4 regions of the Thalassotalea agariperforans genome follow, and region 1 is predicted to be linked to each of the others. Evidence: predicted binding sites of a transcription regulator. Region 1 holds the regulator's gene; each other region holds the start of a gene.
The links. Region 1 encodes FliA, which starts transcription of late flagellar genes. Its sites were predicted from a motif close to CTAAAGNTNNNNNNNNNNNNGCCGATA; they were not measured.
Positions count from the first base shown of each region.

Region 2: the regulator FliA is predicted to act here: its motif matches at 1,291-1,317, upstream of ACSLUO_RS04155 (VC2046/SO_2500 family protein).
Region 3: the regulator FliA is predicted to act here: its motif matches at 1,547-1,573, upstream of ACSLUO_RS13490 (flagellin N-terminal helical domain-containing protein).
Region 4: the regulator FliA is predicted to act here: its motif matches at 1,252-1,278, upstream of pomA (flagellar motor protein PomA).

Region 1 covers NZ_JBQMWH010000003.1:428,203-431,381, reverse strand. The annotation lists gene ACSLUO_RS07180 (chemotaxis protein CheA) at 1-314, opposite strand, end outside; gene ACSLUO_RS07175 (protein phosphatase CheZ) at 330-1,076, opposite strand; gene cheY (chemotaxis response regulator CheY) at 1,118-1,501, opposite strand; gene ACSLUO_RS07165 (RNA polymerase sigma factor FliA) at 1,547-2,266, opposite strand; gene ACSLUO_RS07160 (MinD/ParA family protein) at 2,284-3,126, opposite strand; gene flhF (flagellar biosynthesis GTPase FlhF) at 3,158-3,179, opposite strand, start outside.
Region 2 covers NZ_JBQMWH010000002.1:212,617-215,795, forward strand. The annotation lists gene ACSLUO_RS04145 (hypothetical protein) at 1-141, shown strand, start outside; gene ACSLUO_RS04150 (YchJ family protein) at 223-696, shown strand; gene ACSLUO_RS04155 (VC2046/SO_2500 family protein) at 735-1,259, opposite strand; gene ACSLUO_RS04160 (M16 family metallopeptidase) at 1,514-3,179, shown strand, end outside.
Region 3 covers NZ_JBQMWH010000011.1:35,270-38,448, reverse strand. The annotation lists gene ACSLUO_RS13495 (flagellin N-terminal helical domain-containing protein) at 1-534, opposite strand, end outside; gene ACSLUO_RS13490 (flagellin N-terminal helical domain-containing protein) at 636-1,454, opposite strand; gene ACSLUO_RS13485 (flagellin N-terminal helical domain-containing protein) at 1,691-2,515, opposite strand; gene flgL (flagellar hook-associated protein FlgL) at 2,635-3,179, opposite strand, start outside.
Region 4 covers NZ_JBQMWH010000003.1:250,357-253,535, reverse strand. The annotation lists gene ACSLUO_RS06420 (flagellar motor protein MotB) at 1-388, opposite strand, end outside; gene pomA (flagellar motor protein PomA) at 395-1,159, opposite strand; gene xseB (exodeoxyribonuclease VII small subunit) at 1,387-1,629, shown strand; gene ispA ((2E,6E)-farnesyl diphosphate synthase) at 1,637-2,527, shown strand; gene dxs (1-deoxy-D-xylulose-5-phosphate synthase) at 2,542-3,179, shown strand, end outside.

The sequences.
Region 1 (3,179 bases):
AGAGCAAACATTTCATTGATAGTATCAAGCGCTTGTAAAATCACATCCATTAATTCAGCGGTAACTGAACGCTGGTTAGTTCTTAAAATATCAAAGATATTCTCTGCGCCATGACAAACGTCAACTAAGTTATTTAAAGCTAAAAATCCAGCGCCGCCTTTAACTGTGTGAAAACCTCTAAAAATAGCATTGAGTAACTCAGCATTATCAGGATCGTTTTCTAATTCCACGAGTTGTTCGGATAAAGTTTCTAGTATTTCACCAGCTTCGATTAAAAAATCCTGAAGAATTTCTTCATCTGCTTCATAAGACATACGCTGTCATTCCTCTTAAAACCCTAAGCTTGAAAGTAAATCGTCGACATCATCTTGGTCGGCAACAACATCATCACGTTCTTCTTTATTTACTATCGGACCTTCTACCAAGTTATCACCCACTTTTGGTGCTGATTTGGTTTTTGAAGATCCATCAGGCGTATCACCTTGACTGATACCAAACGCCGTTAGCATATTAATCAAGCTATCTTCAACTTCTCTAACTAAATCAATAACTTTACGAATAACCTGACCAGTTAAATCTTGAAAGTCTTGCGCCATTAAGACATCCGTCATTAATGAATGCATATGCTTTGTTTCAGCATTAGTAGTAACAATAAATGCATCTAAATCATGGCACAAACCTTTAAAACCAGGGAGATCGATTTCATTTCGCATCAATGACTGCCACTGAGGCATAACCTTAGTAACTTGCTCTTGAATTTTATCGACAACGGGGAAAATAGACTCTACCGCATCCATGGTTTTATTAGCCGCATCTTCTGTTCGGCTAATAACATAATTAAGCCGTTCTTTCGCATCAGGAATATCAGCTGTCGCCAAATCATTAAGACGTGAATCTAGCTGAAAATTCATCAACGAGTCATGTAATTGGCGAGTTAACTTACCTATTTCAGCAAACAATACTGTATTGATAGGATTTTGAATTTTAGCAACTAATTCATCAGCCTTGTCTTGCTGACCGTTTTCTAAATATTCAACTAGCAACTTCGCCTGCTCTAAAGAGACATGGCTACTCATTCATCGACTCCTATGCATTGAGCCGTTTAACTTAGTCAAAACTAAGCTAAACGTTCAAAGATTTTGTCAAGCTTCGTTTTTAACGTTGCAGCGGTAAAAGGCTTAACAATATAGCCATTAACCCCAGCTTGAGCAGCCATAACAATTTGCTCTTTTTTAGCTTCTGCTGTCACCATTAAAACAGGAATATGCGATAAACTTGCATCTGCTCTTATTGCTTTTAATAAGTCGATACCTTGCATTCCAGGCATGTTCCAATCAGTTACAACAAAATCAAAGTCACCACCCTGCAGCATAGGTAACGCAGTACTACCGTCATCAGCTTCTTGAATGTTAGTGAAACCTAAATCACGTAATAAATTCTTTACTATACGTCTCATAGTTGAAAAATCATCAACAACAAGCACTTTCATGTTTTTATCCAAGACACCCTCCGGCGATTTAATTTAAAACTAATATATTTATTTTACTCAATTTTGCCAAGATTGCATACGTGCTTTTACACGATGCATCGCTTGGCTATGAATTTGGCTAACTCTTGATTCACTGACATCAAGTACTTGACCAATTTCCCGTAAGTTTAATTCTTCATCGTAATATAACGACAGTACTAAAGCTTCTCGCTCAGGTAAAGAAGAAATACAATCAGTTAAGGCTTTTTTGAAAATACTATGTTCAATGTTTTGATATGGATCATCATGCTGAGCATCATCATCAAAATGGATAGCATCTTCATTTACACCTAGATCATCTATTCCTATTATTTTACCTGTACTTACTTCGTTAAGAATATGATGGTATTCATTTAACGAAATATCAAGTTTTTCAGCAACTTCACTATCAGAAACATCACGGCCTAATTCTGCTTCTAAGGTTTTTATTGCTTCTGTAACCATACGGCTATTCTTATGAACCGAACGCGGAGTCCAGTCGCCACGCCTTATTTCATCAAGCATTGAGCCACGAATACGAATACCAGCAAAGGTCTCAAAACTGGCACCTTTGCTCATATCAAAATTATTGGAAGCTTCTAATAAACCGATCATACCGGCTTGAATTAAATCATCAACTTGAACACTGGCAGGTAGACGAGCGAGTAAATGGTAAGCAATACGTTTAACTAAAACGGTATGCTGCTCAAGCAACGCCGTTTTGTCTTGCTGTATATTGTATGCATTAGCTTTTACCACATGAGCTCCGCTAAACGTTATTTTTCAAGTAACTGTTCTATAAAGAATTCTAAATGACCAGAGGGTTGATGCGGGATTGGCCATTCCATGACATTTTTGGCTAAGGCTTTAAAGGCTTTAGCTGCTGGTGAATCGGGAAATGCTTCTACGATCACTTGTTGTTTACGAACGGATTTTCGAATATTTTCATCAAAAGGTACAACGCCGACTAACTCTAAAGCGACATCTAAAAACCTATCAGTAACTTTCGTCAATTTAGCAAAAAGTTGCTGCCCTTCTCTTGGGCTTCTAACCATATTAGCAACAACTTTAAATTTAAACACACCATGATCACGGCTAAGTAGCTTCATTAATGCGTAACAGTCAGTAATTGAGGTTGGTTCATCACACACCACTAACATCACATCTTGGGCGGCACGTGCAAAACTTAATACCATGTCTGAAATACCGGCGGCAGTATCAACGACAAGAACATCAAATTGAGTTTGCATATCACTAAAAGCACGAATTAAACCGGCATGCTCTGACGGCGTTAAATCCACCATAGATTGCGTGCCTGAGGTCGCAGGAATGATCTTTATACCAGCTGGGCCATCAATAATAATATCGTCTAACTCAGATTCACCAGAGATAACATGCGAAAGATTACGTTGCACGCGTAAACCTAACATAACATCCACGTTAGCTAAGCCTAAATCGGCATCTAGTACTAAAACGCGTTTTCCCATTTGTCCTAAAGCGATAGCTGTGTTGAGTGAAACGTTAGTTTTGCCGACACCACCCTTGCCGCCTGAAACGGCGATGACTTTAATTTTTTGTAAGCCTTGCATTTTTCTTAAGCCACTTGCTTGATCGATCATTAATTTACTTCTTTATTCTTATTATTACAATTTATGCACACGCTGTTGACGAC
Region 2 (3,179 bases), on a different contig from region 1:
GCATTAACCAAAGGAAATTGCTCGGCGATTGTTTTAGGTAGAAATAATTTTCAAGCGGAACAACTATCATACCTAAGTGATTGTGCAAAATTATCAAATACCGCCTTTGTAGTGTTAGATAAGGTCAGTGGATTACATTAACCCTAAAATTAAAATAACAGATAATATCGCTGCAATTTTTTGTTATATTGCAATTCAGTTTTTAGCTAGATGAGAGAAGCAATGCGCTGTCCTTGCCAAAGTAATCAACCGTTTGAACAATGTTGCCAGCCAATTATTTTAGGCCATAAAAAAGCGCTAAGCGCCGAGCAATTAATGCGTTCACGTTATAGTGCTTATGCTGTAGCAAATGGCGAATATATTTTAAAAACCTATAGTGTTGAGTCTGCACAACAGCAACACTTACATGACATCCAACAATGGGCTGAACAATGCCAATGGGTTAATTTGATCATTCATTATAGTGATCACAATACGGTCGAGTTTTCAGCTTTTTTTATTGAAGATAATCAACTTTGCATTTTAAGAGAAAAATCAAAGTTTATATTTGAGAATGTAAACGGTGTAGAGCAATGGTTTTATCATAACGGTGAGATCATCGAAAACGCAGTTTTAAACAAAGTGAAACGTAACGATCCTTGCCCCTGTCAGCAGCATAAAAAATTTAAACAGTGCTGTGGTCGTTTATTAAATTAAAAGTTAGCCGTATCAAAAAGTAAGACCAAAAAACTAAATTAAGCTATTTGGGTTGTAACAATCGATTGCTGAACTGTTTTAAGCCAGGCTTTAGCATTAAAACTTAATTTAGCTACCGATGGCGAATTATTCTCGTTTTGTTCAAGACTACGTTGATAACGCTTTTGGCAATGTAAGTTGGTGTTATTAACAATATTGGCCGCAATATACTTAGCGTTATCACGAAATGCTATTGCTTTAGGTTGTAAGGCATTAGCTAAATGAATAGCCGCCATATTATCGTTATTTGCCAATGTTGCTTGATTAAAAGCATCTATCTCAGAGAGTTCATCAATAGCAAGCGGCGCTTGTTTAGGCAGATCAAAGTGCTTTCTCAGCTGATTTTCAGCAGGTAAATTAGTTTGTTCTTTACCTTCTGGTAATAAAAATTCACTAAATTCTCTCGCGTCATCCGTTAACATAGCTAACATCAAACTAAAGTCTGAACGTCGTTGACTATGAACACATTCATTAAGCTGAGTGCCTAATTGAATTTCATTGATGACTAAGTGATTTTCTACCAAAATATAACCTCTACTAGCTGGTTAACTTCTATATCGGCAAAGTAACTGAAAAATTTAGTAAAAAAGTAAAAATATTTACAAATTTAATATCAGTCAAACTCACATAATTTATTTACTTGTTATATTCTTAGCGGTAACGTCAATAATCATAAAAATATTGTCCAATTTAATGCGCATTATCAAAAGCATTGAGTGAATAAAAAATTGCTTCATTCGCATTAACTTCCGAACAAATTTCAAGGAATTTGAAAAATATGAATAATACTCGCCCCGCTTTATTATCTATCTCAATAGCATTAACCACTTTATTGACCGGTTGTGTTAGCTCTCAACCCAAACAAATAAACCAAGAAAATCAGCAGCCCGCTATTACCAATGCCGCTGATCACAGCTTAACTTATGTTCGTACCGTTGAAGGCATTGAAGAATACCAGCTAGAAAACGGCTTAAAAGTTTTATTCGTTCAAGATCAAGCCCAACCTAAAACCTTAGTGAATATTACTTATCGAGTAGGCTCAGTAAATGAATATTACGGTGAAACCGGCATGGCGCATTTGTTAGAGCATATGTTATTTAAAGGCTCAACAAACTATCCAAAAATTGACACTGAATTTCAAAAACGCGGAATGCAAACAAACGCTACAACTTGGTTAGATCGCACTAATTATTTTGGTGTTTTTGATGCTAATGAAGAAACACTAGCTTGGACCATAGGTATGGAAGCCGACCGCATGGTAAACGCAACATTCACCGAAGCTGAATTAAAAAGCGAAATGACGGTTGTTAGAAATGAAATGGAAAAAAATGAAAATAATCCTGTGCGGATGTTAATCAGTAGAATGTCATCAATGGCGCACTTATGGCATAACTACGGTAACTCAACCATTGGCGCTCGTTCTGATATTGAAAATTTTCCTTTTGCCAAACTACGTGCGTTTTACAAAAAACATTATCGACCTGATAATGCCGTTCTCACCATTGCAGGACGTTTTGATAAAGAACAAACCATTAAACTTATCGAACAAAACTTTGGTGTATTAGAAAAACCACAACAAGCAATTGAACCTTTATATACCCAAGAACCCACCCAAGATGGTGAACGTATCGTTAATCTACGTCGCAGTGGTGATATTCCAGTTATCGGCTTAATGTATCACTTACCTTCAGGTTTACACCCAGATGCGGCAGCCATGACAGTTCTTCAAGTTATCATGTCAGATTACACTCGTGGCCGCTTACAGAAACAGTTAGTTGAAAGCAAATTATCAACCGGTGCCGGCGCCTTTTCATTCATGCTAAAAGATAGCTCACAATTTATTTTTATTGCTCAAGGTGCCAAAGGCCAAGCTACCGATGAAATGGAAGCTAAATTATTAGACATCGCCGAAAATATCAAAAACAACAAAGTCACAGATGAAGAAGTAAAACTCGCTAAATTAAAATTAGCTAAAGACTCAGAGCAAGCAATGCGCAATGTTACCGGCATTGGCATGGCATTATCTGAATATATTGCCAAAGGTGACTACCGACATAACTTTTATTTTCGGGATCAAATAGAAAATGTGACCACAGCCCAAGTACAAGCCGCAGCTGAAAAATATTTAATTCAAAGTAATAGAACCTTAGGCCGATTTATTCCAACCGATGAACCTAAAAGAGCTGAATTACCACCAGCCCCTGATTTAAATACACTACTAAAAGATTATATTGGCAAAGCCACGGTCAGCGAAGGTGAAGTTTATGACAACACGGTAGCAAATATTAAACAACGTTTAGTAACAACTACTTGGCCTGAAGGTACAAAACTCAGTATTTACCCGAAAAAACGTCGCGGTGAAGAAATTTTAATTAAAATTAACTTACCAACAGGTAATGTTAACTCATTAACCAATGCTGGTACCGCCTTTGATTATATTGCGC
Region 3 (3,179 bases), on a different contig from region 1:
AACATGTACTGTGGCCGTAGATAAGATCTGAGCGGCATCAAAATCTTGCGTAATGTTGATACTAATTGCTTGCCCGCCATCAGCACCAATTTGAAAAGCTTTACCGGTATATGAACCATCCAATAAATTTTCACCAGCAAATGATGTTTGTTCAGAAATACGCGTTAATTCTAATTCTAATTCAGAAAACTCAGCATTCAAAGCCGTTCTATCTGCTTGACTGTTTGAGCCATTCGCCGATTGCACAGCTAATGTACGCATCCGTTGTAATGTGTTGGTATATTCATCTAATGCCCCTTCAGCTGTTTGCGCCAAAGAAACACCATCATTTGCGTTACGCGATGCTTGATTTAAACCATTAATTTGCGCTGTTAAACGATTTGAAATTTGCAAACCAGCCGCATCATCTTTAGCACTATTAATGCGTTTACCTGATGATAAACGCTCAAAATTAGTTGCTAATGAATTAGTTGAATTTTGTAGCTGACGCTGTGAGTTCAATGATTGAATATTACTATTTACTACTAAAGCCATGATGTTTTCCTCTGGGAAGATACCCTAATCTTGTTAAGATTGGCCCCCTAAAAGAGCCTCTTTAATCTTGTATCGGATCTATTTATAAAAACTTTAATTTTTTATAAAAGAGATAATGCTATTTGCGGCTGCTGATTAGCTTGCGCTAGCATTGAACTTGCCGCCTGCTGTAATACTGAACTTTTAGCTAAAGCAGCACTTTCTGAAGCATAATCAGTATCTTCAATACGTGAACGTGATGCAGACAAGTTTTGCGCAGTATTATCATTACTACGAATAATAGAAGCAAAACGGTTTTGTTTCGCACCTAAATCAGCACGTACGGTATTTACCGATACTAACGCATCATCAATTAACCCTATCGCTGTAGAAGCTGCTGTTGCCGAAGAAATATCAGTACTTGTTGTCAAAATAGAAATAGCATCAAAATCTTGAGTAATAGAAATTGTTATTTTTTGCCCGCCGTCAGCACCAATTTGAAAATCTTTACCGGTATATGTACCATTCAATAAATTTTCTCCAGCAAATGAGGTTTGATCAGAGATACGTGTTAATTCGGTTTCTAATTCAGTGAACTCTGCATTCAAAGCTGTTCTATCTGCTTGACTATTTGAACCATTAGCCGATTGTACTGCTAAAGTACGCATACGTTGAAGTGTATTAGTATACTCGTCTAACGCACCTTCAGCGGTTTGTGATAACGAAACACCATCATTGGCATTACGTGAAGCTTGATTTAAACCATTAATTTGCGCGGTTAAACGATTAGAAATTTGTAAACCGGCGGCGTCATCTTTAGCGCTATTAATACGTTTACCTGAAGATAAACGTTCAAAATTTGTTGCCAATGAATTCGTTGAATTTTGTAGCTGACGCTGTGAATTCAATGATTGAATATTACTGTTTACTACTAAAGCCATGAGAACCTCCAGGTATTACACCTAATAATATTAATTTGATGAGGCTTTAATATACGACTTAATATATTAAAATTTATGCCTCTTAAAACCTTTATCGGAAGAAGTAAAAATAACTTTAATATTTTTTATTAAATAATTTAAATTTATATACAGAGGCTGAATTACTTGGCTATAGAGACAAAAAAGCCCTCGAATGAGGGCTTTAAAATTAATTAGATTATAACTGGTAACGATTATTACTGTAATAATGATAATGCTATTTGTGGCTGCTGATTAGCTTGCGCTAACATCGAACTAGCCGCTTGCTGTAATACCGAGCTTCGAGCTAATGAAGCACTTTCTGCCGCATAATCGGTGTCAAGAATACGAGAACGTGAAGCTGACAAGTTTTGCGCGGTGTTATCATTACTTCGAATAATAGAGCTAAAGCGGTTTTGTTTAGCACCTAAATCAGCACGAGTCGAGTTAACTTTCGTTAACGCACCATCAATTAAACCAACCGCAGATGTAGCTCTGACAATACTCGAAATACCCACAGTTGCCGCTGATAACATCGATGTAGCATTAAAATCAATCGGTATTGAAAGCCTGATAGTTTGTCCGCCATCAGCACCAATTTGAAAATCTTTTCCCGTATATGTTCCATCAAGTAAGGTTTCACCAGCAAAACTCGATTGATCCGAAATACGTGTTAATTCAGAAAGTAATTCTTGAAACTCAGCATCTAGCGCGGTTCTATCTGCATCACTATTTGAACCATTCGCTGATTGAATTGAAAGTGTACGCATACGCTGTAATGCATTGGTATACTCATCTAACGCCCCTTCAGCTGTTTGTGCTAAAGATACACCATCATTGGCATTTCGTGTTGCTTGGTTCAAACCATTAATTTGTGCTGTTAAACGGTTAGATATTTGTAATCCCGCTGCATCATCTTTGGCGCTATTTACACGTTTACCTGAAGATAAACGCTCAAAGTTTGTTGACAGTTGATTAGTTGAATTTTGTAGCTGACGCTGTGAATTTAACGACGCTATATTACTATTAACTACTAAAGCCATTGCTATCATCTCCTAGTTTTAGGTAGTGGTTCAATTGCCGATAACAACATTCATTCGGAACCACATATAAATATTTTTTGACACTACGCCATAATGAAAGCATTAAATGTGCCAAAATGTTAAAGGTAATTAAATAAAGACAAATTTTTAATTTGAATAAATGATTGTTGTGCTGCTTGCAACGCCACTTTTGACTGTTCAAAATTTGATATTGCCTTTGCCATATCTAAGTCTTCGAGATTAGATTGTGCTTTTGCCATACTAATTTCTCTATCGGCATGACTATTGTCTTGGCTCTCAATAAGTTGCAATCTAACACCTGCGTCTGCTCTTCGGGACGTTAAATGATTCATTGAGCTATCTAACTGTGACAAAATTTCTTTATAATCAACAGCATGTTGAACACCATCAATAGTAGGCGAATTCATCCAACTAAGCGCTGCCTTTAACGTATCAAAAATACTGATTTCTTCCTCTGGTGTTAACTCAAATTCATCCCCCGGCAATGGGTTGCCACTCACTTGAACTTCAATTCCGTTAAAGGCGATAGTTTGCCCAGGTACATAAGAAGATGTAGTAAAAACAGTAACATTGTTACTATCAGTCACCGTTAAATCGGTAGCAGAGGAAAAACTAAACGTATAATCAGGCGGAGAACCAACCG
Region 4 (3,179 bases), 180 kb from region 1:
GAGATTGGCCACCTCGTTGAGTACCACGTTGCTCTTGACGGCCACCAGCTGAGGTTTCATCACCCGCTTGGAACTCCAACATTTGCTGGGTCATTTCCATGGTTTGCTGTTGGATCACTTCAATAGGTGTCGGCTCAGGTTTACCTGGGCGGAACTCTTGCGCAATAACACTGGTGCCTTTAGGAATGTCTTTTACTTCAATTTTATTTTGCACACCAAAGGCAAACTTCATTGAACCGGCTATTTGTTTGAACTTTAATACGTCCATTTCAGAAAACGACAACAACAGTACAAAGAAGCACATTAATAGCGACATTAAATCAGCAAAGGTTCCCATCCATGCGGGCAACCCCGGTGGTGGGCACTTACACTCAGGAGGATTCGACATAATCGATTACTCTTCCACAGTTGATATTGCGCGTTTACTTTCAGCTAAATAGTTTTTCAGCAAGTTTTCAATAACACGTGGGTTTTGACCATCTTGAATACCTAATACGGCATCAAGAATTAACTCTTGATTGAGTTTTTCTTCTGCTAAACGCAGTTTTAATTTATTAGCAATAGGAATAGCAATTACGTTTGCTAAAAAGGCACCATAAAGTGTTGTTAACAGGGCTACCGCCATCGCCGGACCAATCGCTTTTGGGTCATCCATGTTTGATAACATCGCCACCAAACCAATCAAGGTACCAATCATTCCCATAGCTGGGGCAACATCGGCTAAAGCGGATAACATACCAATGCCAGTTTCATGACGTTCTGTAGTTAAAGTAATATCTTTTTGTAAGGTCGCACGCACAACATCCGCATCATGACCATCTACCAGCATATCAACACCTTTTTGCATAAAGGCATTGGTAATTTCGGCTTCTTCTAGTGCTAAAAATCCCCCTTTACGGGCAGCATCAGCCATTTCTACTGATTTTTCAATTAACTCATCTGGCGCTTCAAGTTTAAACATAAACGATTTGCCGATGATTTTGCCGATACCAAAAAACTGCCCCATGTTATAGTTCGACAACACAACAAAAATAGAACCACAAAATACAATCAAAATAGACTGGGTATCAACAAACATGCTGATATCGCCACCTAAGATCATTGCCATAACAATAAAGCCGATTGCGCCTAGCATGCCAATTATCGTTGCTAAATCCACAAAACTCTCCTAAAACTCAAAACGAATGCTGTTATTTTTTCTTTATTATATACATGATGACATAAATATTCGCGAATACTTATTAAATTTATTATCGGCAAACTTCTCAATAACTTAACGAATATATTTAAAAATTATTTCTAACTTATTTTCAGATATAATTGACCCTCAAAGCTAGCTGAGGTAACGTTGCGCCTTATTTTGTTTTCCGCAGATAAAAGTGTTTTATGGCTAAGAAAAAACTTGAAAATGTTTCCTTCGAAGAATCGCTACAAGAACTCGAAAATATTGTACATAACTTAGAGCAAGGCGACTTAAACCTTGAAGAGTCAATGACTTTGTTTGAGCGTGGTCTGCAGCTTAGTCAGCATAGCCAAAACAAATTACAAGATGCAGAACAAAAAATTAATATTTTGTTGCATAAAGACGGTGAAGCCAAACTAACCTCATTCGACACTTCTGAGAGCTAATTTTTTCGTGACTTCCTTGCCAAACCTAAACAATTATCAAACCCGTATAAATACTTTTCTTAATGAAAAAATAGACCAATTACCGGTTAACGACCCCAAATTATTAGAAGCCATGCGTTATGGTTTATTAATTGGCGGAAAACGCATGCGTCCTTATTTAGCTTATATCACGGGTGAAGCGTTAGGTTTAGCACTAAGTGACGTTGATGGCATTGCCGCCTCTTTAGAGTGCATTCATGCTTATTCATTATTACATGACGACTTACCTGCCATGGATGATGATGATTTACGCCGTGGCCAACCTACGTGTCATAAAGCTTTTGATGAGGCCACTGCGATTTTAGCGGGTGATAGTTTGCAAACCTTAGCTTTTGATATTTTAGCGAACCACCCTTTTTCTGAAAAAATTCAACACAAACAAATAAAACTGATTCAGCGTTTGGTACAAGCGAGTGGTTACCAAGGCATGTGTGGTGGCCAAGCGTTAGATTTAGCAGCCACCAATCAACAAATATCCTTAGCAGCATTAGAACAATTACATTCACTAAAAACCGGTGCTTTATTACAAGCCAGTGTTTTAATGGTTGCAGATTGTGCCGACGATATTACCGCTGAACAGCAAAATAGTTTAGCTGATTTTGCCAAATTTGTTGGTTTAGCTTATCAAGTAAGAGATGACATTATTGATATCACTTCAACAGAAGCAGAGCTAGGTAAACCAAGCGGTTCTGATGTGGCAGCGAACAAATCAACATACCCTGCTTTATTAGGTTTAGCCGGAGCGCAAAAAAAAGCTGACGAGTTATTTGCACAATCACTTCAAGCTTTAGCAACTTTGCCTTACAATACCCACAACTTAGAAAAATTCGCGACCTTTATTGTCAACCGCACCCATTAATCTGTTTTAATATTATGACCATAAATTTAACTGACTACCCTTTACTGTCGAATATTAACTCGCCTGACGATCTTCGTATGTTAGATAAAGATCAATTGCCTCAGGCCAGTAAAGAATTACGTCGTTTTTTATTAAACTCGGTCAGTAAAAGCAGCGGTCATTTTGCTTCTGGTTTGGGCACAATAGAACTAACTGTTGCGTTACATTATGTTTATAAAACCCCTTTTGACCATGTTATTTGGGATGTAGGTCATCAGGCCTACCCACATAAAATATTAACGGGTCGACGTGACCAACTTCATACGATTCGACAAAAAGATGGTTTGCATCCGTTTCCGTGGCGTGAAGAAAGCCCTTATGATGTATTAAGTGTTGGTCATTCAAGTACCTCTATTTCTGCGGCATTAGGTTTAGCGGTTGCAGCGGATAAAGAAGGTCAAGGTAGAAAAACAGTTGCTGTTATTGGTGATGGTGCAATGACCGCAGGTATGGCATTTGAAGCTTTAAACCATGCTGGTGATATTCGTAAAGATATGTTGGTTATTTTAAATGATAACGATATGTCCATTTCTGAAAATGTTGGGGCGTTAAATAATCATTTAGCTAAAATGTTATCTGGCAGTATTTATTCTGGTATTCGCGAAAGCAGTAA